DNA from 2 places in the Lysinibacillus sp. OF-1 genome. Region 1 is predicted to be linked to the other one. Evidence: predicted binding sites of a transcription regulator. Region 1 holds the regulator's gene; the other holds the start of a gene.

Region 1 (15,871 bases):
CGTATCTAAATCCTGTTTTAGGGTAATCCTGGCAATAGGTTGCATTCCTAGTTGTTCTTCAAAATTATTTATAATGTTTTCGTTATTTAATAGTGGTTCTATTATGCTTTTAATATTCTCTTCATATAATTCTACAAATTTTTCATACTTTTTCTGTTGAATTGGTAAACGATCGTATTCTGCTTTTGCACTTTGATAAGCTTCATTCGCTTTTTCTAATAAAATTGCTTTTTCATAATTTACGCCTGCCTCAGCAATGTAATAAATGGATTGATCTTCTCGCTCATGTTTAGAGAGTTTTAAGGAATTTGAAGATACAGCAAGTAAACCTAGACCTAAAATCGTCACTAATATAATGGTTAAAAAAACTAATAAAAATGAAAAGCCTTCATCATTTAGTAGATTTTTTTTCATCTTTTGCACCGTCACCACTCCTAAAAGATAGTTGTGTAGAGATTGTGTGTTCGTTAATACTTTCAATATTTATGGAAATAGAGTCGCCAATACTTGTTAAGGAAAATGAGTGTATATGAGTTGCAATAACCTCGTTGTTACGAGTAATCGTATTTTTTTCAGCATCAAAGATATATGTGTATTGAATAGAACCATCTCTGTTTTTAAATGTTGAATTATTAGGATCATACGTAATGGTTTTTCTCATATCTTTCGTAATGAGCTTTAAAACATAAGACAACTCGGAAAGCTGTTCATTATTTTCAAGTTGTTTTTTATTAGTTTCTTTGCTAGACGAAAGTATACTAAAAAGAATTGTTGAAACAATGCTTAAAATTAAGATAACAGCAAGTACTTCCACGAGTGTAAAACCTCTGTTATTTTTTATGAACCACATGTATTCACTTCCTACTATATATATTTTCCATCTTGCTTTTGAGTACATCGTTCTCATAAACTTCGATAACAATAGTATCTAGATATTCATATTGACAATGGCGCTTAATGGTTAGAATAAACCGTCTATCTTCCATCTGTTTTTCATAGCTCCAAATAGTTGAAAATTTACTATTTTTACTACAACTAATATATTGAGGATTTTCTGTACTTGTATAGAGTAATTGTCTAGCTAGTTGTTCTTCTGTTCTGCCTTTGATTTCTCTAAATATATTTTCCATTTCATTTTGAGCAAGATAGGTAGAATCTACGATTGTGCTAGAAGTTTTGGAAGTTTTGTTAGATTGAATAAATAATCCGAAAAATGAAAGCAATATTATTGTAATTAGAATTAAAGAAGCAACGACTTCAATTAATGAAAAGCCACCTTCATTTTTAAAATTTTTTTGCAATAATATCGCCCCTTATAAGTTTTTTGTGTCAAAAGAACCAAATGGTTATTTAGTGAATTATGTATTATGAAAAGAGTAGTTCAAAAAGCGTGATTCTAATCGACTAGTAATAAAGTATTCATAACGATAATATAACATTATATAAGAGATAAACTAGTCTAAATCGTGAAATTTTTATATATTTTGAAGGGGTTATTTAAAATAAATTAGGTTTTTAGTAGTGTAATGTAGTAGTAAATATAGTATTCTAGTATCTGGATGAGCATAAAGTTGCAAACCAATAAATTACGATGTTTAAGGGGGATTGACAGATGAAAAAAATTATAACCATTACTGTATTATTGATTGGAATATTTATACTAGCTGTAGTCTGTCTACCTAATTTTATAATAAATGGGAAAGTTTTTGCTAGTGATGAGACAAAAAGTTCAACAATTGGAGGTATAAAAGTCGGGGGTGTTAATAGTGCAAATTTATTACCAACTGTGGAAAAAGCAATTAAAGACTGGCAGCAAACAGAAATAAATGTTAAAAGTACTAATATCTCTAAGACCATTGACCCGAAACAATTAATTTTTGATACTACTACAGCCATATCACAGTTTGAACGGCTGACAAAAAAACCATGGTATGCCTTTTGGAAAAATGAAAAAATTGTACATATCCCCATTCCTGTAACTGCCAGCGACACTGTTATTCAGGAACTAGATGAAATGGGCATTTTGGATACTGATAAAACGCTTCAAAAAATAATAGTACAAGCAAGTTATTTGAAAGAACATGAGGTTGAAGCAGTAATCAATGCTGCTGCTTTGCAAATGCAAGAAAGGATTGCCTTTCAAATTGCGGATGTACCGACAGATAGTCAAGGGGTTGCAAAACTAATCCCTTTATTAAATGACGTCACACTTGTACCGAACCAGTCATTCTCCTTGCTTTCACTTTTAGGGGAACAGGCTGGAGCTGCGAATGATACAGGTTTAGATTTTGTAGCTTCCATCCTCTATAGTGTAATTCTTCAGACAGAGTATGAAGTTCTAGAAAGACATTCTCAACAAACAAAGCCCAACTATTTACAACTGGGGATTGAAGCGGATGTCAATGCTGCATTAGCGAAAGACTTACAATTTATTAATCGTTCTCATCAGCTTGGCAAAATGCAAGCTACAATTGAGGGCAATCAATTAAAAATAGAAATATTTACAGCAGTAAAAGACAAAGATATAACGGTTCGTATCAGTAAAGATAAAATCGTTAAGCCACGAACTATTTACCGTTATTCAGAAGATTTAAAGGCTGGTCAAGAGCGTGTGGAACAAGAAGGGAAAGAAGGGGTGAGAGTTGAAGTTTATCGTTCCATTGTAGAGAACGGTGCAATGGAAGAACAGTTTATTAGCAGAGATTACTATGCGCCTCAAAATCGGATTGTGACACGTTCATCGCAGGAGCCTATTACAGTCACTCCACCAACAAAAAACGCAGGGCAAAGTATAGCAGATCCTGATTTAGAGATAGATTTAGATGGCAACGGCTTACCTGATATAAAACCTTCAACACCTGAAGAATCTGAGCAAGAAGATGGACCAGAAATTGTCTATGGTTATTATGACAAGGGCGGTAATTTTGTACAAACAAGTCCATAATGATTGGAGGTATTTTTATGGCGATGAAGCCAGGTCGTAAACGTTTAGGGGATTTACTTGTTGAATCAGGCGTTATTACAGCAGAACAGCTAGAGTATGCACTGACTACTAAGTTGAAAAATGAGAAACTAGGTGATTTTCTCATTAAAGAAAACGTCTTAACGGAGCAACAACTCATTGAAGTTTTAGAATTTCAGCTTGGTATCCCTCATATTAGCTTAAATCAATTTTCAATCAGCCCTGAATTATTACAATTAATTCCTGCTGAGTTGGCAAAGCGGACAAATATTATGCCTATCCGCAAAGAGAAAAATAAATTGTTTATTGCGATGGAAGACCCGATGGATTATTTTGCTATCGAAGAAGTCCGTATGACGACAGGTTGTCAGATCGAAACAAGCATTGCTGCAAAAGATGATCTATATCGTACAATTACCAAATATTATGATTTGCAGGAGTCGATGGATGCTGCAATGTTAGATTTAGCGGCAACTAGTACTGAAACGCAAGACGAGATTGAGAATGAAGATTCACCCATTGTTCGTTTAGTAAATCAAATTATTGCCAATGGTGTAGCACAAAGAGCTAGTGATATTCATTTTGATCCACAAGAAACAGAGCTACGTGTGCGCTACAGAGTAGATGGAGTACTTCGTACAGAGAGGTCATTGCCCAAGCATATGCAAAACGTAGTATTGGCTCGGATTAAAATAATGGGCAATTTAAATATTACAGAAAATCGTATTCCACAAGATGGGCGTATAAAAACGAATGTCAATTTTAGACCAGTTGATATACGATTAGCCACATTACCGACTGTCTTTGGAGAAAAAGTTGTTATGCGTATTTTAGATTTAACCAATTCGTCCAATGATATTGAGAAATTAGGCTTTAGTGCTACGAATGAAGTACTATTCAGGAAAATGATAAGCCGTCCCAACGGCATGATGCTTATTACTGGACCTACGGGTTCTGGTAAATCCTCTACGTTATATGCAGCTCTTTCGCATTTAAATGAGGAAGGCGTCAACATTATTACGGTTGAGGATCCTGTGGAATACCAATTAGATGGCATCAATCAGATCCAAGTAAAGGAAGAGGTTGGCTTAACGTTTGCGGTAGGGTTACGTTCGATTTTACGACAGGACCCTGACATTGTGATGGTAGGGGAAATTCGTGATCTTGAAACAGCGCAAATTGCTATACGTGCTTCACTTACAGGACATTTAGTGTTAAGTACGCTGCATACTAATAGTGCAGTAGAATCCATCTCACGTTTACATGATATGGGCATTGAACCATTTCTACTATCTTCCTCACTTGTAGGCATTATGGCTCAACGACTTGTACGTAAAGTTTGTCGTGATTGTGCTGAACCATATGTATTCACCTCACGTGAATTAGAAATACTAGAGGAAAATGGGTTGGAAGGTGTTACCCAAGGTAAAAGGGGGCGTGGTTGTCCTGCATGTAATCATACAGGCTATCGAGGACGTATGGCGATTCATGAAATCCTTCCAGTGGATCGAAAAGTGAAGGACATGATTTTAAATCGAGAAGGTGATTTGGTTCTTCGTGATTATATGAATGACAAAGGCTATCACACCCTATTAGTAGATGGACTATTAAAGGTTGTAGCAGGTCAAACAACAACATCAGAAATTTTACGTGTTGCAAGTGTAGATTAGGGGTGATAAAAATGACATCTTATTCAATCGTTGAATTATTAACACGTGCGTTTGAAGAAAAAGCATCGGATCTTCATTTAACAAAAGGTATTCCGCCAGTATATCGTATTCATGGGCAGTTGGAACATTATGGTGCAGATCCATTAGATTCTGAAGAATTAAAGGGAATGGTAAATGCCATTCTCCCTGTACATAAACAACAGGAGTTTGAGGGAAAGGGAGAAACTGACTTTAACTTTTCATTGCCTGGGAAATGTCGATTCCGTGTAAATGCCTATCATCAGCGAAATGAAGTGACAATAGCGGCTCGTTTAATTGAAGCTAAAATTCCATCTATTGAAGCACTTAATATGCCACAAGTGTTATATAAGCTTGCGGAAAAACCACAAGGTTTAATTTTAGTAACTGGTCCAACAGGCTCAGGTAAATCAACTACATTAGCAGCAATGATTGATTATATCAACGAGACAAGATCAAAACATATTATTACGTTAGAGGATCCAATTGAATACTTGCATACTCATAAAAAGTCTATCATCAATCAGCGTGAGGTTGGTGTCGATACAATGAGCTTTGCGAATGGTTTACGAGCATCATTGCGTCAAGACCCAGATATTATTTTAGTTGGGGAGATGCGAGATTATGAAACGATTTCAACGGCTATCACGGCTGCTGAAACAGGGCATTTAGTAATGGCAACACTTCATACAAGTAGTGCACCAACTACAATCGACCGTATTATTGATGTATTTCCACCGCATCAGCAAAGTCAAATTCGAGTGCAGCTTGCGAATGTACTGCAAGGTATTGTTTCACAGCGTTTATTTATTCGTAAAGATGTAAAAGGGCGCATTGCTGCGACAGAAATTTTAGTACAAGCTCCTGCCATTTCGAATTTAATTCGCAATGAAAAAATTCACCAAATTCCAAGCGTAATGCAGACAAGTAAAGCATTGGGCATGCACACATTAGAATCTTCGATGCAGCACCTGATTACCACAGGTAAGATCTCGCTAGAAGATGCACGGCCATACATGAACGCTGGTGATTATAGTTGACTGTATTTCGTTATAGTGGTCGCACCAAAACAGGAGCACCTAAAAAGGGCATTATTGAAGCCCCAAATAAAAAAATTGCTATGGAGAAGCTTCGTGCACAAGGAATAAATGCGCGGGAGCTTCAAGAATCAAATAGCATTTTACATAAGGACATTGCCATTGGTACAAAAGTGAAGCACCAAGAGTTTGTTATTTATTGTCGGCAGTATGCGACATTAATTCGTGCTGGTGTCCCTGTCGTTGAAGCGACGCGTATTTTGGGTGAGCAAACACGGAATAAACCACTAAAGCGAGCATTGATGCAAGTTGAAGAGGATATTCGGAGTGGGATGGCATTTTCAGATGCAGCAGGTAAACATCCCAAAGTGTTTCCCTTGCTTTTTGTCAATATGATGCGTGCTGGAGAGGCTACTGGTAACGTTGACGACACATTAGATCGTCTGGCAAGCACACTAGAAAAGCAATATAACATCAAGAAAAAAATTCAATCGGCAATGACCTATCCAGCAATATTATCCCTTTTAACGCTGGTGGTTGGCATGTTTTTAATGGTTTTTATTGTGCCTACCTTTATGGATGCATTTAAAGATATGGACTTAGAAATGCCGCTAATTACAGTTATTGTTGTTGGTATAAGTGATTGGTTGATTCAGTTTTGGTATCTCGTGATTTTAGGGCTATTAGTGTTAGTAGTGGGATCACGTTATTTTTATAAAAATAATAAAGAGTTTCATTATACAGTTAATGTTTTGTTACTCCGCATGCCTATCTTTGGCCAACTTTTACAAAAAGATATTATAGCGAGAATGACGAGAACTCTATCTACTCTTTTTAGTAGCTCGGTGCCGATTTTACAAGCCCTAACGATTGTTGAAAAAGTCGGAGGTAATCCAGTTATGGGAAAAGTAGTGCTGGAGGCCCGCGATAATTTAGAAAAGGGTGGCACATTATCAGAGCCACTTGAAAAAAGCTGGCTATTTCCACCTCTTGTTACACAAATGACAGCAATTGGTGAGAAAACAGGCTCCTTGGATTACATGCTTGAAAAAATTGCTGATTTTTACGAGGAAGAAGTAAACCGTGCCGTCGATACAATGAAGTCACTTATCGAACCTTTAATGATTATAGTACTTGCTCTTGTTGTAGGAGTAATTGTTGCGGCTATATTCTTACCAATGTTCCAACTATATGAAAATATGTAATTTTTAATTATATAAAACTTATTTAGAAATTGAATTAGAAGACCGTGTTTTCACACTTCATATAAAACTACTAAGGAGGAATTCTCTATGTTTAAAAAATGGAAAAATAAAAAACTATTGAAAAATGAGAAGGGTTTAACATTAGTTGAACTTTTAGCTGTAATTGTTATTTTAGCAATTATCGCAGCAATCGCTGTGCCTGCAATTGGTAATATTATTAATAAGTCAAAGGACCGTGCTATTTTAGCAGAAGCATCAAATATTCTATCTGGTGCTAAGATTGCTTATATTGATGGCGCTTGTAAAGGAGACAGCTCAGATAATGAGTGTGTGAAAGATGAATTAGAAGCGTTTGTAGATGGTATTGAGCTAGGAAGCAATGATAAAGTAACGTATAACGAAAGTGAAAAAAAATGGTCAATTTCATATGGTAGATTTGAAGAGATTAAAACAGAGAGTCTCAAAGTTAGCTCAACTGCAGGTGCAATAACAATATTTGAAGAAGAACTTAATAAACTATTAAAAAGTGCAGGAGTAGATAAGAAAAAAACAGAAAATACTAAAACTCAATAATCAGTCCTCCCAACCCATTCAGAAACGATAATTTTCTTGCGTTTCTGGCTGGGGAATGGATGACTAATTGATAAAATCATTTATACTGAATAGGAAAAGGAGGTCTTTTCACATGTTTAAGAGAAAGAGAAAGTCGCATGTATCGATTGAACTGAAGGATTATGTGCTACGTGCGATTGTGGCGAAAGGACCTGAGCCTAGTCAATGGCATGGCTATGAATATCCTTTACCAGCTGATATTGTTGAAAATGGAGCAATCATAGATGAGGTGGCTCTTTTTGAAATTATTAAAGAACAGGTTGTGAAGTGGACAGGAAAAAAACAGGCTGTGCGTATGTTTGTGCCTGATACAACTGTTTTATTAAAAAGTTTCGAGCATCCTAAAGATGTTAAACCACAGGAATTACGAGGATATGCTGAAATGGAGTTGGGCCATTCTATTCATTTACCTTTTCAGGACCCGTTAATTGATGTTTATGATCCCGATGCGGAGGACGGCAAGGCGATATTATTTGCTGCACCTTCAGAGGAAATTACGAAAATAGTAGGAATGCTGTTAGATGTCTCCTTGGACCCTGAAGCTGCCGATATTCGAGCCTTATGCAATATACGTTTGTTAGAACATATGTCAATGTTAGTGCCTAATAAAACATATTTAATTGCTGAGTGGTCTATCAATGAACTTTCCATTAGTATCTTTTCAAACGGACAGGTTGAGTTTTTACGTTATCAATCGATTGAAACAGATATGGCACAATGGCAGGGCAAAAAAGTCGATGAATTTAGCTACCAATTTCTCTACAATGGTGAAACCGAAGATTACCAGATGGTCGTCATGGATCAGGTTTTAGAAATTGATCGGATGATGAATTTCTTTAAGTTTTCTTTACATAAAGGGGAAAAAACAGTAGATGAAATCATAATGCTTGGTGATAACCCGTTACTCAAATCAATAGGAACCTTATTATCTTCTAATTTAGAGACACCTTTGATGATTGTTGATGGAGCAAAAATTGAAAAGTTCTTTCCTTATTTTAAAAAAGAATTTTCAACATTGCTAGGCTTAGCTTTGAAGGAGGTTCATTAATGGTTCCAGATATAAACCTCTTACCACAGCTTGAAAAACGGTCTACTTCACCAAAGCTTTTTTATAGCTTGATAATTGTCATTGTGGGTCTAATAGCAGCTTATTTACTATTTATATTTTTTACAGCTAAAAGTGATTTGTCACGTTTAGCTGCTGAGGAAAAGACATTAACGACACAGCTTGAACAATTACAGCAAGAGTTAGATGTAAGACAAAGTGTTGATCAGGGATCATTGGAGGAATCTGTTGCCTATATTCAAGGTGTTTCTTATCCTGTAACCCCATTAATTGATGAAACGAAAACTTTACTACCAACTCAAACATACTTGCGTAGCTACGTTTTTGGGGAAAATACAGTTACTATTGAAGTGGATTTTGAAACGATGACCGATATATCGAAATATGTAGAGCGACTTTTAATGAGTAGTTTTTTTACAGACGCACAAATTAATACAGTGTCAAACTTCGATATAGAGCTTGGCGAACAGAAGGAATTAACGCCTGAACAAAAATTTAAAGAAGTACCACGTTATTCAGTGTCCATTACGGCGACAATCGACTTTATATATTTAGCTGGAGGACGACGCTCATGAATAAATTAACGAGTAGTAAAAATTCATCTATTATCTTGTTATTGACTTTAATCGTTTCTATTTTATTTGCGCTTTATTATTATTTATTATTACCAAGATTAAATGAAGTAGAAGCAAAAGAGAGTCATGTATCACAACTCCAGCAAGAGATTTCTAGTGTAAAAGAACAATTAGCTCAATTAGACAAGGAGCAGGGTCAGTCGACTATCAATGTTTTAGCGTTAAGACAGAAGCTACCTACAACAAGAGCTGTTGAAAAGATCATACTAGATTTAGCTGAGATTGAGGAAGTGACAGGAACACGCATAAAGTCATTAACAGTTCAAAATGATGATGCGGCTGTTTCGCAATCAGATGTATCGCAAGACCTTAATCTGTTGGAGCAAGCTGAAGAAGAGGTTAATGGTGAGCAGGATAACAAGATTAAGAGTTCACCGATTTCATCTATTTCAAAGGATTCCTTACCATCGAATTTAAAGTTGATTACTTTTATATTAGAGGTTGGGGCGCTTGATTTTAATTCTCTAGAGAGCTTTTTACAAGAAATTGAACAATTACAGCGTGTGATGAAAACGGATACTATCGAATTCAAATTGCCTGGAGAGCAGGATCAATTAGAAAAAGATACGGATCTTACTTTACAAGCTACCGTCCAGGTGACGACGTTCTATTACGAAGGAGAGTAATAATTGCATTGATAGGCGTTCCATACTGCATCTGTATGGGCGCCTATTAGTTTAGGAGGACAGAAAATTGGAAATGGCTTATACAATCTTTCTATTTTTATTTGGGCTTGTCTTTGGCTCTTTTTATAATGTGGTAGGCTTACGTGTGCCACAGAAGGAGTCGATTGTACAACCTCCTTCACATTGTACTAAATGTCAAAGGCAACTGACGGCGCTTGATTTAGTGCCAGTTTTATCTTATGTGTTTTTGGGTGGAAAATGTCGGAGCTGTGGCAATAAAATAGCTTGGATTTATCCAGTAATGGAATTATTAACAGGACTATTGTTTGCCTTTGCTTATCGGCAGCTTGGTTGGAGCATAGAGTTTATAGTAGCCCTATTTTTTATTTCATTATTAGTCATCATTGTTGTTTCTGATATAGCCTATATGCTGATTCCGAATAAGGTGCTTTTATTCTTTTTACCCTTCCTTATTATTGGACGAGTATTGTCGCCATTAACACCCTGGTGGGACTGTGCTGTAGGTGCAGTCGTTGGTTTCGGCATATTATATAGTATTGCTGTGATATCAAACGGGGGCATGGGTGGAGGCGATATTAAATTATTCTTTTTAATTGGACTTGTTCTTGGTACAATGCATACACTGTTAACATTATTTATAGCTGCAGTTATCGGCATGATTGTCGGGCTTGTCGTGTTAACGAAGAACAAGCAGGGGAGAAAAACACCTATTCCTTTTGGACCTTCTATTGCATTAGCCGCTATCATTGTCTATTTTTATGGGGATTCATTAATCGATTGGTATTTAGGTTTTTGGTAATTGTTCAATCTTCAAGCATATGGAGGGAAGCAAGTGAAACCGATTATTGGCATTACAGCCTTTGTGGAAGATGATTTATCCTCTCGATTAAATGCTGCTTACAGTAAAAGTATCATTGATGCAGGTGGGATTCCGCTTATTATTCCACTTGGCGTAGAGGAGGATGCCACACAAATTCTATCCCTTACAGATGGTTTATTGTTATCTGGAGGCTATGACGTGCATCCATTTCTGTATGGGGCAGAGCCTGCACCAAAACTAGGGAAAATTCATCCAGCAAGAGATACGGTAGAGTTAGCATTAATTGAAGCGGCATTCACACGAAAGATGCCTATTTTGGGTATTTGCCGAGGCATTCAAATACTAAATGTAGCACTAGGTGGTACTTTATTTCAGGATATTGATAGTGACCATTTTAGTACTAAGCTGCTCAAGCATGTACAGCAATCTGCTCGAGCTGTAGCTACTCATTATGTACAAATTATGGAGGAGAATTTATTAGCGACCATTTTACAACAAGAGAAAATAGCGGTAAATTCATTTCATCATCAGGCAGTTAATGTATTAGCAGAGAAATTAAAAGTAGCAGCAAAATCGAGTGATGGCATTATCGAAGCAGTTGTTCATGAAGAGTTGCCATTTTGCTTGGCTGTTCAGTGGCATCCCGAGGAACTAGCTATAGCAGGAGATGAGCCTGCACAAAAATTATTTTCAGCCTTTGTTGAAGCTAGCTTAAAATTCAAAAAGGAAGCGTAGCAGGGGACTGTACAAAGAATCCAACCATATATGGATTCTTTTTTTGCGTAAAAAAGAGGATACATGCTCTTAGAAGGAACACATAATCCTCAAAACCTACTTTAAATGATTAATGTACACGACGATATAGTCCTACAACTTGTCCTAAAATAGAAACTTGATCGACGATAATAGGCTCCATAGATGAGTTTTCAGGCTGTAATCGGAAATGATTTTTTTCCTTGAAGAAACGTTTGACCGTCGCTTCATCCTCTGCTGTCATGGCTACAACAATATCTCCGTTATTAGCTGTTGCCTTTTGCTTCACAATAACTAAATCGCCGTCTAAAATTCCTGCTTCAATCATAGATTCCCCCATAATCTCTAGCATGAATAACTGATCCTCGCTTGTGCCATACGTATCTGGTAATGGGAAATATTCTTCAATGTTTTCAATAGCAGTAATTGGAGAACCAGCAGTTACCTTCCCCACAAGTGGTACATGAATGACTTGCTGCTTTTGAATAGACTCTTCAGGCTCTAAAATTTCAATTGCACGTGGCTTTGTTGGATCTCGACGAATAAAGCCCTTTTGTTCTAATCGAGCTAAATGACCATGAACAGTTGAACTTGAAGCAAGTCCGACTGCTTCCCCGATTTCACGTACTGATGGTGGATATCCCTTAGCTCGTACCTCTTCTTTAATAAAAGCCAAAATGTCCTCTTGTCTTTTCGAAACTTTTTTCATGAGTGCTCACCTCTTTTTTCTAATATCATTCTTCTTATTTGATAGTATAACAGAATGCGAACATGTATGCAAACATAGGTTCGAAAAGTGTTTGACAAAAACGTTTGTTCGCTTTATTATGAGAACGTACATTCCGAACAAACATTCTAAAAAAGGGGTTGTAACTATGACATGGTTAAAGAAAAATACACATATCTCCATTTTATTAGGAGCTTGTCTACTATTTGCAGGATACCTTTACATCACTGATCCAGGAGATGTTAATTACGCAGAAATTCAAATTGAACATGGGGATAGCTTGTGGTCGTTAGCAGAGCAATACCGTGGTAAGATGAGTACAGATGATTGGATTAAGCTGGTCAAAACAGAAAATGAATTAGCAGATATTAAAATTGTGGCAGGAAAGTCTCTAGTTATTCCTGTATTGGGTGATCAAGCCAATCCCATCCATACTATCGAAATTGCGAGAACTGAACAATGATGAATAAACAAATGTCGGCTGTTGTCTATTGCCGTGTAAGTACTGAAAAAGAAACACAAAGCTCCTCATTAGAGCGCCAACAGGAAGAGTTGCTGCGCTACGCTAGAGAGCAAGGCTATGAGGTAAAGGGTGTATTTAAGGATAAGCATAGCGGCTATGATGTGGAACGCGATGGCTTGCTTGAAATGCTTGATTTCATTAAAGAAAAGGGAATTAATGCCCTTTTTGTACAAGATGAAACACGATTAGGACGTGGGAACGCAAGGATGGCTGTGTTGCATTTATTGCAAAAATCAGCAACAGATGTTTTTTCCATGCGCGATGCAGGACCCGTTCAACTAAATGAAATGGACACGATGCTGCTTGAGATTTTAGCAATCGTGGAGGAGTATCAACGAAGAATCCATAATGCTAAAATACGTCGAGGCATGCGACGCGCTGTAGAAAATGGCTATCGTCCTGAAAATAATTTATCGAACCGAGGGAATCCCTATGGGCAGGAGCGAAAAGATCTACCTGTAGATGAAATTGTCAAGCTACGCAAACGTGGATTTACCTTTGAGGAAATTTCGATCACGCTTCGAGGGTTGGGCTTTGAAGTAAGTAAAGCGACTGTTCATCGTCGCTTCCAAGAACATCAAGAAAGATTAGCAGGCAAATAATATCGCCTGCTAATCTTTTTTATTCACAGTAAAAAATGCTATTGATAGGAAGCCAAACTGTCGATGATGATGTTAGTAGGTAGTTGAAAAGGATACTCTTTATTTATTCGATCATAAAACATTATGCCATTTAAATGATCGATTTCATGTTGGACAACGATCGCCCCATAGCCCTGAAACGGCAAGATGAATTCTTGACCATCAATGTCATATGCTCTGACCTTAATACGTTCGTATCTTGGCACAAAACCATGGACAGGTCGATTAACCGACAGGCAGCCTTCTCCATCAGGTAAATAAATCATATTGAGGGAATGACTTATGATTTTGGGATTGATAAACACCATTTCATTATGATCAAACAGTACAGCAAACATTCGTTTGTCTACACCTATTTGATTTGCAGACAACCCAGTTCCAGGGCGAAGCTTATATTTTTTGGCTAGCGTTGGATCTTGGCTGTTTTTGAGATATTGCAGCATAGCTAATAAAGTATTTCGATCCTCTTGGTTTAAGGGTGTCGTCACTTCTTCGGTTTGTTTTCGTAATAATACCGAGTCTTCTTTCACAAAATCTTTCATGGTAATGATCGAATCAGGAAGAAATTTAGTCATACATAAACACCTCATCAATACGGCTATTGAGGACTTTAGCCATGTTCAAAGCTAATGGCTCGTACTTATCATTTTCAATACAATTAATTGTCTGTCTAACAACACCGCATTCTTTCGTAAGTATAGCTTTGGTTATCCCTAATTTGTTTCTCAACATTTTGATCATACTCCTCAGGTTTATCCCTCCGTTTTGTCTGAAGTGTTAGCCATTTATTTTATACTCTTTTTACTGAATGACCAAATGTTGTTACTATGTAACACGGTCATTTTATAGAGTTCTATGCCATTCTTCTTGCAAGATTGCGTAATAGTATTCATCCCACCAATTGTCACCATGCGGTATACATTTTTTAAAAAATCCTTCACGCCGCATACCGATCTTTTCCATCACTCGGTAAGAAGCTATATTTTCGGGTTGGCATGTTGCTATTATTCTATGAAGCTTCAATTTGGAAAATCCATAATCTAATAGGGCTTGAGCAGCTTCTGATGCATAGCCATGTTGCTGATAAGCAGGATTCAATACCCATCCAATTTCATAGGTATGTTCGCCAAAGCATCGATGAAAAACTAAATGACCAATAACTTCTGGTTGATCGCGTAAAGTAATGGCAAAATGCTTAGCTTGATCCGCGCTATTTTCTGTTATAAATTTTTGGACTTGTTCTTCAGTTAAAACTCCTTCAGGCATATAATGCATCACCGTTTCATCAGACATATAGCTATAAACAGCCTGCCAATCTTGGGCTTCAAATTTTCGGATAAGTAATCGCTGTGTTGTGATGTTCATTTAATTTCCTCCAATAAATATAAATTTTTTCCTTTTATTATTAGTTATACACGACTAACATCTGGAAGTCATGTAAATTATGGCTAAGAAGTGTTATTAAGGGTTGGTATAACTGCATTTTAAGGGAAAGCATGCTATACTTTGCATACTGAAGTCATTAAGCTAGGTATTGAAAGGTGTGTAACAATGTTATCAAAGGAAAAAATTAACCGAATTAATGAACTTTCTGCTAAGGCCAAAAGTGGTCAATTAACAGAAGCAGAGGCTAAGGAGCGAACAGCGCTTCGCAAGGAGTACTTAGATACGTTTAGAGCGACTATGCGAGATACGATTGAAAATGTAAAAGTGGTAGATGCAGAAGGTAATGATGTGACACCAGAGAAAGTAAGACAAGCTAAAAAAAATAAATTTCTAAATTAATGTGACACAATTCAATAAAGTATGTATGAAAACGCAATTAGTATAACAAAAGCATTGTTTTCTAAAGCAATGTTGACTAAACTGTAAAAGAACAATATAGGACGAGAAAGGATGTCACAATATAATGACTCAACACGCGGATCTTTTAGCAATTAATGCTATTCGAACTTTGTCAATCGACGCTATCGAAAAAGCAAATTCTGGTCACCCAGGTTTACCAATGGGGGCGGCGCCAATGGCTTATACGCTATGGACAAAACAATTACGCCATAATCCAGCAAATCCAAAATGGTATAACCGTGATCGTTTTGTACTATCAGCTGGTCATGGTTCTATGCTTCTGTACAGCTTACTTCATCTTGGAGGCTATGGTTTACCAATGGAAGAAATTCAAAACTTCCGCCAATGGGATTCATTAACACCAGGACATCCTGAATACGGTCATACAGTAGGTGTAGAGGCAACAACTGGTCCACTTGGTCAAGGGATTGCTATGACAGTTGGTATGGCAATGGCTGAGCGTCATTTAGCGGCTACTTACAATAAACCTGGTCATGATATCGTTGACCACTACACATTTGCCCTTTGTGGTGATGGTGACTTAATGGAAGGTGTAGCAGCTGAAGCTATTTCATTGGCTGGTCACTTAAAACTTGAAAAATTAATCGTACTTTACGATTCTAATGATATTTCTTTAGACGGTGACTTAGAAAAGTCATTCTCAGAAAACGTACAAAAACGCTTTGAATCTTATGGCTGGAATTACTTAA
Region 2 (15,871 bases), 2.0 Mb from region 1:
AAAAATTTATATTTCCCCTGTAAACGTCTGAAAATTAAAATAGGTGTTAAAGAATCGCCATTGATAGTTTTCATTTTTGTTCTTGAACTCGTTGTTTGCATAGCTTATAAGCTCCTTTTCAAAAATTCCTTTTGCTAATGTCTAGACGAATGCTGAAGCAAAATAAAAAAAGCCCTCTGCAAAAAGGATTATTCCTAATTGCAGAGGACGATCATGACCGCGTTGCCACCTCATATTAGAGCATATGCTCTCACTTTTGTGCTTTCTATGATGACCAGCTTCATTTTAGCCATACATTCAAAGCACCCCTATAACGTGGGGAATCACGTTCGCTTTTAAAAGCGACTCTCATAAGTCCATTCACATAAGCTGTAAATCAGTTCACACCACCCACTGACTCTCTAAATTACATACCTATGCTACTACTCTTATTCAACAATTTCTCAGCTATTCTCATCTAAACTCAGCTCATCTGTTCTTAGGCTGACCTCGCTCCCGAAGCCTTCTACCTTGACCGAACAAAAAGTTAGCCTTAATTCTATGCCAAACCAATTTAATTGTCAATTAATTCTGAAGAAAAAGATTGAAATTTATGTTTTCGTAAGAACTTTTTATGTAGGTATATTATCCTTCAAAAAGACCTTAAAAGGGAAAAGGATTCCTTACTATTGAATATTTTCTGAGTATTGACCATGTAAATATATCAAGTTATAGTAATTTCAGAACAATAATTTTTTCCATATAATATATAGAAAGTAGGAACGTATATGTCCGTTCGCAAAAAATTAAATTTAGGCTTCATTTCTTTAACCTGTTTACTACTCATTTCAAGCATCTTATCATTTCTTCAATTCAAAACAACACAAAATGATTTAGAGGAAGTATTGAAGCATCGTATTGTTCAAATTCAATTAACGGAGAATATACAGCAACAACTTGCGTCTCAAGGTTTATTTTTACGCTCCTATGTTTTAAATAATAAGGATGAAGCAGCTCGGGATAATTTAGAGCGTTATCACAAACTTTTACCTGAAACAGTTCAAGAACTTTCTGGTCTTGTTCGCTCTGATTATACAAAAGATATTATGCAACAAGTCACTGCATTACAAAACGAGTTACTAGCCTCTTCAGCGAAAGCCTTGCAGACGTTTAATAGTGGCAATACGGATTTAGCTCTCACTTACATAAATAACGATGTCACAAAATACAATAAGGAAATCTTCAAGCTAACAACTGATTTATTAGCTTATCATGATGAGCAGCTTCAAAAGGTCGATCAAGAAGTAAATCATACCGTTTCACGTGCTCTTATTATTTCCATTAGTCTACTAATTGCTAGTATTATTATTGGTATATATTTTATGTATTTTGTTAAAAACTCCATTGTTCAGCCATTACGGAAGGTCACTGAAGCAGCAGACACATTAGCACAAGGAGATTTAACAATCGCTGAGCTTGACCATCAGACAAAAGATGAAATTGGCATACTTGCGGGTGCAGTCAATACATTAAAACAAAGTCTAGCTGGTCTGATGACGAACATTCAAGACAGTGCATCCCATTTATCAGCTGTCTCTGAAGAGCTTACTGCGAGCACAGAGGAAGTAACGGTAACATCCGATGATATTGCACAAAGAATTCAAGAAAACGCAACATCGCTCACTTCTTCCGCTCGTACCTCGCAGCAAAGTGCTCTGGCAATGGATGAAACAGCAGCAGGTGTTCAACGCATTGCTGAGGCGACACATAGTCTTCACCACAATGCAGAGAGTATGCGCCAACTAGCCCATACAGGAGGAGCAACGATTTCAACAGCGGAAGAACAAATGAATATCATTTCTGTGGCTACCTCTGAAATTGCCACATTGACTCAAAAGCTAAGTAAGCAATCGGAAGAAATTGGACAAATTACAACTGTCATTACAGCCATTTCAGAACAAACAAATTTACTTGCTCTTAATGCGGCCATTGAAGCAGCAAGAGCTGGAGAACATGGTAAAGGCTTTGCCGTTGTAGCTGATGAAGTACGTAAACTAGCAGAGGAATCCAATCAATCTGCTAATCAAATTGTTGCCATTACGAGGGAAATCCTAACAGATACGCGCAATGTGGCTAATGCAGTGGACCATGGCTTAGCTTCTGTACAGGACGGCGTGTCTAAAATTCACGAAGCAGGAGATGCTTTCTACTCTATTACCTCAGCGGTCACAGCCTTTACAGAGCAAATTGAAGAAATATCTGCCACATCCGAAGAAATTTCAGCAAGTGCCGAGCAGGTTGCCGCCTCTGTCACCGAAACAGCCAATGTTTCAAATCAATCAGCTAGCAATTCTCAACTGATTGCAGAGTCTGTTGACGAACAAGTGGCGACAATGCAGCAAGTGAATGCGGTTGCTGAGGAATTAAGTCAGAATGCGCAACAGCTCCAAGAAGTCCTTCAGCAATTTAAATTATAAATACACTCGGCAATCTCGCCTACAAAAAAGCAGGGAATAGAAAACGAATCGTTTTCTATTCCCTGCTTACTAAATTATACTGTAGGTTCGTCAGTTCCCCATTGTTTTTTCTCTTTCTTGAGTAGCTTTCCATCTGATTTTTTCATTTCACGAATTTTTAATGAATACCAGATTTGAGCGGCGATACAGATAGAAGAATACATACCTGTAATTAAACCAATCAATAAAGCGATAGAGAAGTTTTGAATAGATGGTGCACCAAAAATTAATAGGGATACAACAACGATAATAACAGTTAACACTGTATTAACAGAACGTCCCATCGTTTGGCGTAGCGATTTATTCACAATATTTGCCAATATTTCACGGTCATTAATGGTATCATATCGATCTAAGTTTTCACGCATACGGTCAAAGGTAACGATTGTATCATTAATAGAATAACCAACAATTGTTAAAACAGCCGCAATAAACGTAATATCTACCTCTAAACGCATGAAACTAAACACAGCAACAATTAAGAATACATCATGCAGAAGCGAAACAATTGCCCCGACCCCCATGCGCCATTCAAAGCGAATCGCCACATAAATGATAATACCTAGTGCTGCAAGAGATAATGCCTTAATGGCATTTTTCACAAGTTCCTTACCAACAGTAGGAGATACTGTACTTACAGTAGGTTTATGACCATATTCCTCAGTTGTTTCTTTTTGGAATTTCAAAATATCTGCTTGAGATAAATCGGTTTTATAACGTACAACCGCTGAGGTACTCTTTTCTCCTGAAAGAACTACATCTTCCGAAGGGAAGCCGATACTATCAACATATTTTTCCACTGCTTCTTTTGTTAATGTTTGATCTGCTTCAATTTGAATACGTGTACCACTTGAGAAATCAATACCAAGGTTTAGACGGAAAATACCAAGAACAACTAAACCAGCCACTAAAATAGCTAATGAGAATGTATAGAATTTCTTACGATTGTGTACAAAGTCAAAGCGATCAAATTTCGTTGATAAATCTAATGCACCAATATTTTCATCCAGACTATGTTGTTTTGATTTCGCAATACCATACCAGGCTGGATTATTGAAATAGCCACTGTTCACAAGTAAACCTAATAGTACACGTGAGCCCCACACTGCTGTTAAGAAGCTCAATAAAATACTAATGATTAATGTTGTAGCGAATCCTTTAACAGAGCTTGTCCCAAAGTAGAATAGTACACCTGCTGCTAATAATGTAGTTAGCTGTGCATCAACAATGGCTGATAAAGATTGTTTAGAGCCTAGTAGGAAGGCTTGCTTCGCTGAGTAGCCGACACGTAATTCTTCTCGAATACGTTCTGCTGCTAAAATATTGGCATCTACTGCCATTCCTATACCAAGCACAATGGCTGCTATACCAGGAAGCGTTAAGACTGCATTAATCCAATCAAATACAACCAGTACTAGGAATGTAAATACACCAAGTGTGATGATCGAAATAAAGCCTGGTAAACGATAGTAGAATAGCATAAATAAGAAAATGATCACTACGCCAACAATACCAGCGAAAATAGTGCTTTTCAGTGCTTCATCACCAAATTGAGCACCCACAGAAGTTGAATAAATTTCATCAAGTTTAACAGGTAATGCCCCTGCATTTAAAATACCTGATAGATTTTTTGTTTCTTCAACAGAGAAATTACCACTTATCATTACATCTGTTGTATTTAATGTTTGAGAAACTGTTGCTGCAGATGCATAGCGAGGCTTCGCTTTCTGTGATTCCGCTTTATAAGAATCAACACCCTCTTCGAAGTCTAACCATACAACCAATAAATTTTGTCCTGCGGGTTTCGCAGCAATCTTACTTGTTACATCAGCAAATTTTTTCGCATCTTTTAATTTTAGCGAAACAATTGGGCGATTTTGTTGGTCAAAGGAAGCACTTGCTCCATTTTCTTTTAGATCATCTCCATCTAATAATAAATTATCATCAACATCACGGAATGTTAAATTCGCAGAAGTAGACAATAACTTACGTGCAGATTCTTGATCTTCAACACCTGCTAATTGCACACGGATTCGGTTTTCTCCCTCAACTTGAATGCTAGGTTCACTTACCCCAATAGCATTTACACGGTTGCCAAGAGCTGTTGCCGTAGCAGTGACAATTTCAGGTGTAATTTTTTGACCATCTTTTAATTCATTTACCTCGTAAAGTACTTCAAACCCGCCCTGTAAGTCAAGACCAAGCTTGATGTCCTTTAAGACGCCGTTTACAGTCGTACTAATTCCTGCTGCGAAAAGCACTAGAATTAATAGGAATGCAACTATACGACTTTTTAGTTTCATCAATAAATCCTCCTCGAATTGGTGTAAGGGCTGTCCTTACACGCCAAACAAGTAACTAGCAATACCTTTTGAAACGTTTAATCCTCCTTTTCCTTTAGAATCGTGTTACCTGTGTCTCAAAAAGGTTGCTCTACTTATTCAATCGTTCATAACGCGCAAGTTTATCTTTGTATTATTAGGTACTAGCCTTCCAAATGCAAGTAAAAGAGCATTCAAGACTTATGTAAGTAAAAACTTATTCAAAATAAAAAAAGCGCAACACACTTATTATGAAACAGGTTGCGCTTGGTGTCAATTCAACACATTTAGGATTCTTTGAAATATTGTAAAATTTGACACATCCTTGATTACGTTCTAACTGGACCAAGCAGTAATTGTAATTCTTCCATACCTACTTCTTCAAACCAATTATTACTTTGTAAAAACTCTACTTGATTAAATGAGACAATATCAGATGGTGATACCGCAAAAATGGTCGCAATCACCTCATGTAAACGTAGCTGTTCGATTTTCTTTTTACGCCATTTTTTTTCAATACAGTAGCGCCAAAGTTCTTCCGCCGTAATGGCATCATATTGATAATGTTTGAACTCTGCCATCTTACTATCAATTGCCGGACGGATTTTTTCAAATAGTTGCTCATATTGCATACTCATTTTGAATCATCTCCAATCAAAGTCGTAACGTAAGACATGTTTGCATACAAATAGTGTAAATGAATTTTTGCGGCTTGAGAAGGGACGGATGGCATGAGTTCTTTTGTAAGAGGTACATTATTTTTAATGTTCGTGATTTTTTTATCTAAACTTTTTGGCTTCTTTTATAGAATGCAATTTATGCGTATTGCTGGTGAAGAGGCTGTCGGCATTTATATGACCGTCTATCCAGCATTTATTTTCTTTATCTCACTCATTCAACTTGGACTACCTATCGCTGTAGCTAAAATCGTGGCAGAATTACTAGCAAAAAATAAGCGCGAAAACATCTTTGGTGTCATGCGTACGGCCATTCTTTGGTCATTCATTGGTATGATCATTTTTATGCCACTCGTTGCACTCACAATACCATATATTTCGACGACGCTCTTACATAATGAACAGACAACATTTACGCTATGGATTGCGCTCTTTGCTGTACCTGTGTCCGTTGGATCTGGGTTATTACGTGCTTATTTACAGGGTGTAGCTAAAATTACCCCAACTGCTTGGGCTCAAATGATTGAGCAAATTGTCCGAATTAGCTTCATTACGTTAATGCTGCCTTATGTGGCTAATTACAATAATGCGGCTGTTACTGCGGCTGCTGCAATGGGTATTACACTTCTTGCTGAGGTTGTAGCATTCCTCTATTTATGGCTACATTATATCGTTTCGAAAAAGAGACTATTGACGCGTAAAACTAAAATCGAAGGCTACCCTGCATCACCCATGCTACGTATTGCCCTTCCCTCTGCGGGCAGTAAGCTGTTTGGTTCTTTCACTTGGTTTTTAGAACCGATTATCTTTTTAAAAGCTTTGACAGTCGCAGGTTTAACTGCTTCTGCTGCTACTATTTTATATGGTGTCATCTCTGGTGTTTTAGTACCCTTACTATTATTTCCAGCTTTTGTATCAACAGCCTTATCCATTGTACTAATTCCAGCTGTGAGTGATGCCGTCGCTCGACAGCACATCCCGCTGTTACAAGAGCGAATTTCGGTCTCCCTAAGATTATCTTCCTTAGTAGGCTGCTTTGCTGCTACGTATTTCTTTGTACATGGTGATGAATTAGCTATGAAGCTCTTCCATTTAGAAGAAAATCGGGGGTACGTTAAAATTTTAGCACCAATTTTTTATTTTTATTATATTCAAAGCCCGCTCCATTCTATCTTACAAGCGATTGGTGAAGCTAGAGCTGCTATGATGAACTCCATCTATGGTGGACTCGGTAAATTATTTGTGATGTTTGTACTAGCCTCTCAACCTGGCATTCAGGAAAAAGGAGCCGTCGTAGCTATTGGCTTTGGTGTTTTACTGACGTCCTTCCTGCATATCGCAACTGTTAGACAAAGAAAAAACCTACGTGCTGGCTTCAGAATGTTTGTCGTACCTTATAGTTGCTTTATTGCCGTTTGTGTCGCACAGTATTTTCTTATTCCAATATTATCACTACCATTTATTTTGAGCAGTGGTGTTACATTATTTTTACTGTTTACTTTTTTATTATTTACCAATCAGTTACGAATCACTGATTTCCGCTACATCAAAAAATTAGCGAAGAAGGTTTAAGATTCTTTTAATTGGATGTGGAGCTTATGGTCTTCCCAAATACAAAAAAATACCGTTTCACTGTTTGTTATATTGTTTTTAGCTAGCTCACCCATTAACCAATCCACATCTTTATGCATGGTCAATAAATGTCTTTCTTGAATATCGCCATCGATAATAAGTGGATACACGAAAGCTTTTTCATCTTTTTTATAGATGGAAAGATTGCCTGATGGCTCTAAATAGGCAAATGCCACATCTGTCACTGATGCAACGCCATTTTCTCGTAATTGCTGACATAAATCATCTAAATTATAGCGGTGTTTTCGCATCTCACTCTCTAAAATAACACCATCTTTTACTAATAAAGCTGGGTCACCATCCACTAAATCTCGTATTTTTTTGAACTTTAACGATAAGTAAGCACTTAAAATTTGAATAAAGAGCAAAATAATGATAGGTAGTATGGCATTAAAGAGAGGATTTTTAAAGTCATCTAGCGCAAAAGCAGCAACTTCTGCAATCAATACAAATACAACCAAATCTATGACTGATAATTCTCCTACTTCTCGTTTACCCATTAAACGGAAAACAATGATAATAAACACATATAAAAAACAAGTTCGAAAAATAATATGGTAATATTCTTCCATAGAAACACCCCCATACTATCAAAGTGACCTTACTTATTGTTTTTTATACAATTTTCAAGGAATAGTCTCCACTTGTTCGTACACAATAACAAAGAACAAAATGCTTAACGACTATAAAAACAAACAAGGTGAGAACATGACAAGGAAAATAATTGTTTTCGTTGCTGTTTATATGCTCCTGTTGTTAATAAGCCCCTCCCTTATTTACGGATACCAAGAGCCGGAAATACCGGTTCTTATGTATCATCATTTAGAGGAACATATAAATAATACTACAGTTATTTCACCCGAAAATTTTGAAAATCAAATGAAGGCGCTGAAAGGTGCAGGATATCATACCATTTCTGTTCAGCAATTATATGATTACTTAAATGGGCAAACGCCATTACCTCCAAAGCCTATATTAATTACGTTTGATGATGGGTATTTAAGCAATTATGAAAAAGCATACCCTGTTTTAAAAAAATACGATATGCATGCAGAAATCTTTGTGATTGCAAGCCGAATCCTAGAAAATGATGAAAAAATTCAACAGCCAAAAGAAATTCCAAAGATGAGCTGGGAGCAGTTAAAGGAAATGAAGGATTATATGACAATTCAAAGTCACACATGGGATTTGCATTATAAATTACCTTCAGAAAACGGTAGGCTAAATGGTGCGGTATATGGACCAGGTTTTGTAGACGGACAACTTGAAAGTTATCATGCATATGAAGAAAGAGTTAGAAATGATTTTATTCGCTCACGAAAAATAATAAAAGAAAAACTTGGCTATGAGCCCATTGCTATTAGCTATCCTTACGGTATTCATTCACCATCCACCATAAAATTAGCAAAAGAAGCTGGTTTTAAGATGGCCTTTGTTATTCAAAATAAACATGTGAAAAGGGGCGATTCTCTGTTTACGTTAAGCAGAATAACTGTAAACGGCAAAGATTCTGGTGAAGTATTGATCCATAAAATAAAAACAGCTAACTAGCCATGAGTTCGCTTCATGTGTAAAAAAAGACTTACAACATAGCTAATGCCCTATTGTAAGCCTTTTCTCTTTTGTTACTGATTGTCATTAACAATTCGCCCAATTGCTTGACGGTCAAATTTCACTCGTACATTGTCAGCGATTTTTAACGTCACTGCTGTGTCCTCAATCGCATCTACGACACCATGTAGACCACCGATTGTAATGACTTTATCTCCACGTTGCAAACTACTTTGCATATTTTGTGTTTCCTGCTGTCTTTTTTTAGCTGGACGGATTAAGATAAACCACATTGCAACGAACATTAATAATATTGGCGCTAATCCTAATAATTGATCCATAATATATCTTGCCCCCTTTCCAAATCTCACTTTTTTAGTATAGACTATTCCACCAATAAAAAGCGATGGACAAGCCAAAAAATTTTCTCAATTACTAATATTTTTTCTATGATTGACATTATTTTGCTAGAAATATTCACTTTTTACAAAGATTTGAATGCTTTTACAAAACGATTGCCATAGTATAAGGACATTAGGCACTGCCTAATGTCCTTTCATAGTGTTGAAAAACAAAACCATTCATAGAATTTATATGAAAGGTGAAAAAGGATTTCCGTTGCAGGCTACTTGCTTTCCTGTGGGCGAGCGCCGAGCTATCCCACGGGAGTCAAGTAGCCTTCCACTCCAATCCATAAAAATGTTTCTGTTTAGCAAAGATCTTCAAATAAAGTGAAGGTATTCATTACTCTTTATGGAGGGTGTTGTCACTCATCACTTCTCCACATTGAAAATAAGAGGCTATCCTTTCTCTAATCATACAAATACGGCTCGTATGAAAGATAAGGAAAAGACATTTTTGCAGAATGGTTGATTGGAGTGGAGCCAGTGTCACTCCTAGGGGATTTAGCGTCATAGAGGAGACCCTGGAGCGAACGCAGTGAGTGAAGCGGCTCATCTGACGCCCCCTGGAAAGGACGCTGGTGGAACGGAAATCAACCCCTCGCCTTACAAAATTGCTTATTATGCCGTTGACATTACCTTTTTTATTTCGATTCAGTAACATAAAATGAAAGACGTAATGGCTTAAAAGTTCTTAGCATTTGGCCCATTGAAGCCATATTTTTCAAAGAATTCTTCTCGGAAATCACCAAGGCGGTCTTGACGAATGGCTTCACGCACTTGTTCCATCAGCTTCAATAGGAAATGTAGATTATGATAAGACGTTAAACGAATACCAAACGTTTCTTCCGTACGGATAAGGTGTCGAACATAGGCACGAGAATAGTTTTTACATGTATAGCAATCACAATTCGGATCAATTGGACCAAAATCACGTGCATACTTAGCATTTTTCACCACTAGACGGCCTTCAGATGTCATTAGTGTACCATTACGTGCAATACGTGTTGGCAGCACACAGTCAAACATATCAATCCCACGAATTGCTCCATCAATTAAAGAATCTGGTGAGCCAACCCCCATTAAATAACGTGGTTTATTTTCAGGCATCATTGGCGTCGTAAATTCTAACACTCGGTTCATCACATCTTTCGGTTCACCAACAGATAATCCACCAATTGCGTAGCCTGGGAAATCTAATTCCACTAATGCTTCTGCTGAACGACGGCGTAAATCCTCATACTCTCCGCCTTGGATGATACCAAACAAACCTTGCTCCTCTGGACGCTTATGCGCTTCTTTACAGCGTTTTGCCCAACGTGTTGTACGATCAACTGATTGCAGCATATAATCATGTGTCGCAGGAAATGGTGGACATTCATCGAACGCCATCATAATGTCAGACCCTAAATCATTTTGAATTTCCATTGCTTTTTCAGGGCTTAAAAATAGCTTATCTCCATTAAGGTGATTACGGAAATGAACGCCTTCCTCCTCAATTTTACGGAATTGACTTAGGGAGAACACTTGGAAACCACCTGAATCCGTTAAAATAGGACGATCCCAGTTCATAAATTTATGGAGTCCGCCTGCTTCCTTGACAATATCATTGCCTGGACGAAGCCATAAATGGTACGTATTGGACAAAATGATCCCAGCATTCATTTCTTTTAATTCCTCTGGCGACATCGTTTTAACAGTTGCTTGTGTGCCCACTGGCATGAATGCTGGTGTTTCAAAGGAGCCATGTGGTGTATGGACGATGCCAAGACGTGCTCCTGTTTGTTTACAAGTATGAAGTAATTCATATCGAATTGCTGGTTGTGTCATAAACTAAAAATCCTCTCTTATCTGAAGTAAAAACAGTACTTCGATTGTATCCACTATTATTTTTTCGGACGTATAAACATCGCATCTCCAAAACTAAAGAAGCGATATTTTTCCTCCACTGCTTGCTGATAGGCACTTAAAATAGTTTCTCGAGTAGCTAGCGTACTAACAAGCATGACAAGTGTTGATTTCGGTAAATGGAAGTTTGTAATTAACCCATCCACCACCGTAAAGTTGTAGCCTGGATAAATGAAAATAGACGTCCAACCTTGTTCTGCTCGCACTTCCCCCTCATATTTAGAGCCAATTGTCTCCAATGTACGTGTAGAGGTTGTCCCAACAGCTATGACCTTGCCGCCGTTTTGCTTAACACGATTAATCGTATCTGCCGCTTGTTCGGTCACACTATAGAATTCAGCGTGCATTTCATGGTTTTCAATCGAATCCACACTAACAGGACGGAAAGTGCCGAGACCCACATGTAGCGTGATAAAGACCACTTCTACACCTTTCGCTTTTACCTGCTCTAATAATTGCTCCGTGAAATGTAGTCCCGCTGTTGGTGCTGCAGCTGAGCCACGTTCTTTGGCATAAACCGTTTGGTAACGATCCTTGTCCTCAAGTTTTTCACGAATATATGGAGGCAACGGCATTTCACCAAGTTGCTCTAATATTTCATAAAAGATGCCATCATAATGAAAGTCAAATGTACGTCCGCCATGTTCAAGCTCTCCTGTACAAGTAGCTGTTAATAAACCTTCACCAAATGTGATAACAGTTCCTACTTTTACACGCTTAGCTGGTTTTACAAGTGTTTCCCACTCATCTGTACCAGCTAATTGCTTTAATAACAATACTTCTATATGTGCACCTGTTTCCTCTTTCACACCCATTAAGCGAGCAGGTAAGACTCTTGTATCATTTAATACGAGACAATCTCCAGCATGTAGCTCATCTAAAACGTGAGCAAAATGGTGGTGCTCTACTTTAGTAGCGCCAGGTGTAACAACCATTAAGCGGCTCGCAGTACGATCAATTAATGGCGTTTGAGCAATAAGCTCCTCCGGTAATTCAAAATCAAAATCTTCTACACGCATGAAAAAACTTCCTTCTTTATGTTTGTTGTGGATACTCATATCCAAAATGTTCATAGGCTAAATGTGTGGCAACTCTTCCCCGTGGTGTACGTTGAATAAGGCCAATTTGCATCAAATAAGGTTCATATACATCCTCTATCGTAACCCGTTCCTCACCAATCGATGCCGCAAGCGTATCTAAGCCCACTGGACCGCCTTGGAAGCGCTCAATCATGTTCGTTACAAGTTTATGGTCGATATGATCAAGCCCTCTAGGATCAACTTGTAACAGCTCTAGCGCTTGCTGTGCAAGACCCTCCGTTATCATACCATCTCCAAGCACTTGTGCATAATCTCGTACTCGTTTTAATAGACGATTCGCAATTCGAGGTGTTCCGCGTGAGCGTCTCGCCATTTCCATTGCCGCTACTTGCTCAATTTTCACCTCAAATAAATGAGCACTTCGCACCACAATTTCAGCAAGTGAACGATCATCATAATATTCTAAGCGTAGTAACACACCAAAGCGATCCCTTAAAGGGGCTGATAAGGCGCCAGCTCTTGTTGTAGCACCTACAAGGGTAAAGGGAGGTAAATCAAGGCGTACAGAACGTGCTTCTGGACCTTTCCCCACCACAATATCTAAACAGAAGTCCTCCATTGCTGGATATAGCACTTCTTCAATGGCACGGGAGAGTCGATGAATTTCATCTATAAATAAAACGTCCCCAGGCTCAAGTGAACTTAAAATAGCTGCTAAATCCCCTGGGCGCTCAATTGCAGGGCCACTCGTCATGCGTACATTGACATTCATCTCATTCGCAATAACAGCAGCTAATGTCGTTTTACCAAGTCCCGGAGGTCCATATAACAGCACATGGTCTAAACTTTCTTGGCGAAGCTTTGCCGCTTCAATGAATATTTGTAAGTTTTCCTTCACTTTATGTTGCCCAATATACTGCGTTAATTTTTGAGGGCGTAAAGATAATTCAAACTGCTCATCATAGCTACCTGCCTCACTTGCCATCATACGTTCAGACATGCACCTTCCCTCCTTTCCTTATTTTATTTTTAGCAATAGTTGCAACGCTTGTTTCATAAAGGCATCTGTCGTTTCCAGCTTGTCGTTGTCCTCAAGCTGTGGACGAATTTTTTCGAGCTCTTTTTCAGAATAACCAAGTGCCATTAACGCCAGTATAGCTTCTTCTAGCTCATGCTTATAAGGATTCACACCAAACAATGGTAGCTCATGTTCTGCACTAGGAAGCTCCAATGTATCTAATAACGAGCCTAGCTTGCCCTTCAAATCAAGAATCATTTGACGTGCCGTTTTTTTCCCAACCCCAGGGAACTTCACTAAAAACGCTTCGTCCTCCCGCTCAATGGCACTAATAACCTGTTGCGGATTCCCAGTAGCTAAAATCGCTAGAGCCCCCTTTGGCCCTATGCCAGATACTAATATTAGCTTTCGAAATAGCTCACGTTGATCTAGATTAGGGAAACCATATAAAACTTGTGCATCCTCTCGTACATGCAAATGAACATATATCTGTTGCTCCAGGGCTGATGTGCGGAATGCAAACGGATTGGGCGTATGAAGTTGCCAGCCAATACCTTGTTGTTCTAATACTATAAACTCAGGTGTAATACGAGTTACTTGTCCTTTTAAATAATCATACATCTATAATCCCTCACAATCATCGTCTTCGATTATAGCATATAGCGAACGAATGCTCGACAAAAAGTAGTGGCAAAAGCGCTGTTGCCAAACAAAAATGACCGCCAAATGACGGTCATTTTTTAACAAATCTATCAATATCGTACCACAGTTTTGGCCAATAGGTGAGGGCTCGTTTTGTGAATGGCACTAAATAATCTAAAAATACTAGCTGTTGCTCTAGTGGTAAATCCACTGCAAAAAGCCATTCTCGTAATAGCTCATTCGGATATTTCAAACGATGGAGCTTTCTTTTATCCAGTCGTTTCAGCTCAGGTAATTCGGCAAAAATTTTCCCAAGATCATAATCAACAGCAGGTAATACACGATGCAACCATAAAATATATTCATCATCTGCTTCGCCAAGATGTGCTAAATCAAAATCAATTAAACGTAATTGGCCATCAGAGCACCATAAAAAATTATGATGAACCACATCCCCATGTAATAGTGTGATTTCTTTTTCAGGCGCATCCTCTAATGCAATCAGTTGTAAAGATTTATCACTATAATGCACAATTTGATCGATTTCTTCTTTTGTTAAAAAAGCTCGAAACTCATTTCTTCTACTTTTAAAACGCATATGACGCATTTGCCATTTTAAAAGCTGCGAGTAGGTATGCAAGCCTGGCATTCGCTGCCAAGCTATTTTTTTATGTGTATCATGTAAAGCTATTAATAATTTAAGAGATTCTTCACGATCTTTTTTATATGCAAAGTTAGCACCATGGCTTCCTTCTTGCCATACTTGCACAATTAACTGCTCATCATCACTCTGGACCAATGGTAAGATTAGAGAAGGCTCCATGCGTCCTAACTGGCGATGAATTGCTCTCACCTTCTCTGCAATTTCCACTTGCTTCGCTCGTTTGACAAAATAATGATTCGATTCATACTTATATTTCCAAATGTTTGACTTTAACTCTTCTACAATATACGCTTTTTCACCATCGATAAGGCGTCATCCCGCCTGGGAAATAGTGCGGTGACATCCATTGTCCCCCTGCTGGTGGGCACGGCGGTGGACAATGTGTCGGACATGGTGGTGGCGGACAATGACAAGGATCCATTTGCCATGTAGGCATCATCATTGGTTGTTGATGACAGCCACAGGATTGACCCATGTTCATATCAGGCATCATCATTGGCTGTGTACCACAGCCACAAGATTGACCCATATTCATATCCATTTGTGGCTTCATTTGCTGATCCTGTGTATGGAAGAATGGTGATGTAGACTCTAAAAAGTCTTCCATCCCACCTACTTTATGATCTGGCATGTCACAAGACATTGGCTGTTGTGGCATCGTATAATGCTCGACCTGAGGTTGCATTGGCATCATCGGCCACCACATTTGATGATAGATCGGTTGATGACAACTTGAGCAATGTGGGACAGCAGGCATTTGTGGCATGATATGCATCGGTGGCTGTGGCGCTGGTTGTGGCATTGGCTTCGGTTGAGCTACAGGTGGTGGTGTAGGTGCTGGCGGTGGTGGTGGCTGTATTTGTACAGGTGGTGTTGTAACATTTTGCTCCATTTGTGGCATCACCAATTGTTGGTGCCAATTCATTTCCACAGGCTGCGGTACCCACATCGGTTGTTGTGGCATTTGCATAGGCATTGGCATCGGTATTGGAATCGGAATCATTTGTGGTTCTGGCATTGGCATAGGAGCTGGTGGTGGCGGTACAATAGGCGGCGGTGGTGGCATCGGTCGCTGTACCTCTTTTTTAGGACTTTCCTTCGGTGCCTCCTTATGCACTTGTGTTTCCTTTTTCGGCATTTCTTTATGTGATTCTCTATGCGGCTCTTTGTTTATTTTTTCAGGCAATATAATTTCCATACCTGGAACAATATAATCTGGGTTGGCAAGATGGACATTGAGCCGCTTCAAATCTTCAAACGAAATGCCGTACTCTTTCGCAATCTTCCACAAGGTGTCTCCCTTTTGAACAATATGAATACGCAATTTTTTCCTCCCTTCCTCTCTACGTATCATATGTTCAATGTTTCATTTGGATACAAAAATTTCAGCAAGTTAGAAATGCTTCATGGTACACTAAAACATAAGGAATGCTGATTCCTTTATTATGAGCAGAGGTGAACTCTTATGAAAAAAATGTTAGGCGAAGAACGCCGACTGCAACTTTTAGCGCAATTAAAAAAC

What was found. Region 1 encodes LexA, which represses DNA repair genes until DNA is damaged. Its sites were predicted from a motif close to CGAACATATGTTCG; they were not measured.
Region 2: ruvA (Holliday junction branch migration protein RuvA) is a predicted target of LexA. The motif match lies at 13,707-13,720, and genes of this name have one in related genera.

What each region holds. Positions count from the first base shown of each region.
Region 1 is NZ_CP102798.1:1,241,170-1,257,040, forward strand. It holds gene NV349_RS05790 (DUF7305 domain-containing protein) at 1-414, opposite strand, end outside; gene NV349_RS05795 (type II secretion system protein) at 392-850, opposite strand; gene NV349_RS05800 (prepilin-type N-terminal cleavage/methylation domain-containing protein) at 855-1,301, opposite strand; gene NV349_RS05805 (G5 domain-containing protein) at 1,613-2,944, shown strand; gene NV349_RS05810 (GspE/PulE family protein) at 2,962-4,632, shown strand; gene NV349_RS05815 (type IV pilus twitching motility protein PilT) at 4,644-5,690, shown strand; gene NV349_RS05820 (type II secretion system F family protein) at 5,687-6,892, shown strand; gene NV349_RS05825 (prepilin-type N-terminal cleavage/methylation domain-containing protein) at 6,980-7,465, shown strand; gene pilM (type IV pilus biogenesis protein PilM) at 7,578-8,552, shown strand; gene NV349_RS05835 (PilN domain-containing protein) at 8,552-9,145, shown strand; gene NV349_RS05840 (hypothetical protein) at 9,142-9,831, shown strand; gene NV349_RS05845 (prepilin peptidase) at 9,899-10,651, shown strand; gene NV349_RS05850 (gamma-glutamyl-gamma-aminobutyrate hydrolase family protein) at 10,685-11,407, shown strand; gene lexA (transcriptional repressor LexA) at 11,517-12,134, opposite strand; gene yneA (cell division suppressor protein YneA) at 12,301-12,615, shown strand; gene NV349_RS05865 (YneB family resolvase-like protein) at 12,612-13,277, shown strand; gene def (peptide deformylase) at 13,316-13,891, opposite strand; gene NV349_RS05880 (GNAT family N-acetyltransferase) at 14,160-14,681, opposite strand; gene NV349_RS05885 (DUF896 domain-containing protein) at 14,868-15,101, shown strand; gene tkt (transketolase) at 15,226-15,871, shown strand, end outside.
Region 2 is NZ_CP102798.1:3,219,449-3,235,319, forward strand. It holds gene NV349_RS15735 (chorismate-binding protein) at 1-101, opposite strand, end outside; T-box leader at 201-445, opposite strand; gene NV349_RS15740 (methyl-accepting chemotaxis protein) at 768-2,456, shown strand; gene secDF (protein translocase subunit SecDF) at 2,531-4,798, opposite strand; gene NV349_RS15750 (post-transcriptional regulator) at 5,146-5,454, opposite strand; gene NV349_RS15755 (putative polysaccharide biosynthesis protein) at 5,548-7,065, shown strand; gene NV349_RS15760 (DUF421 domain-containing protein) at 7,062-7,697, opposite strand; gene NV349_RS15765 (polysaccharide deacetylase family protein) at 7,834-8,676, shown strand; gene yajC (preprotein translocase subunit YajC) at 8,751-9,017, opposite strand; gene tgt (tRNA guanosine(34) transglycosylase Tgt) at 9,762-10,907, opposite strand; gene queA (tRNA preQ1(34) S-adenosylmethionine ribosyltransferase-isomerase QueA) at 10,964-12,004, opposite strand; gene ruvB (Holliday junction branch migration DNA helicase RuvB) at 12,021-13,025, opposite strand; gene ruvA (Holliday junction branch migration protein RuvA) at 13,044-13,664, opposite strand; gene NV349_RS15795 (phosphotransferase) at 13,777-14,655, opposite strand; gene NV349_RS15800 (LysM peptidoglycan-binding domain-containing protein) at 14,645-15,673, opposite strand; gene NV349_RS15805 (transcription repressor NadR) at 15,815-15,871, shown strand, end outside.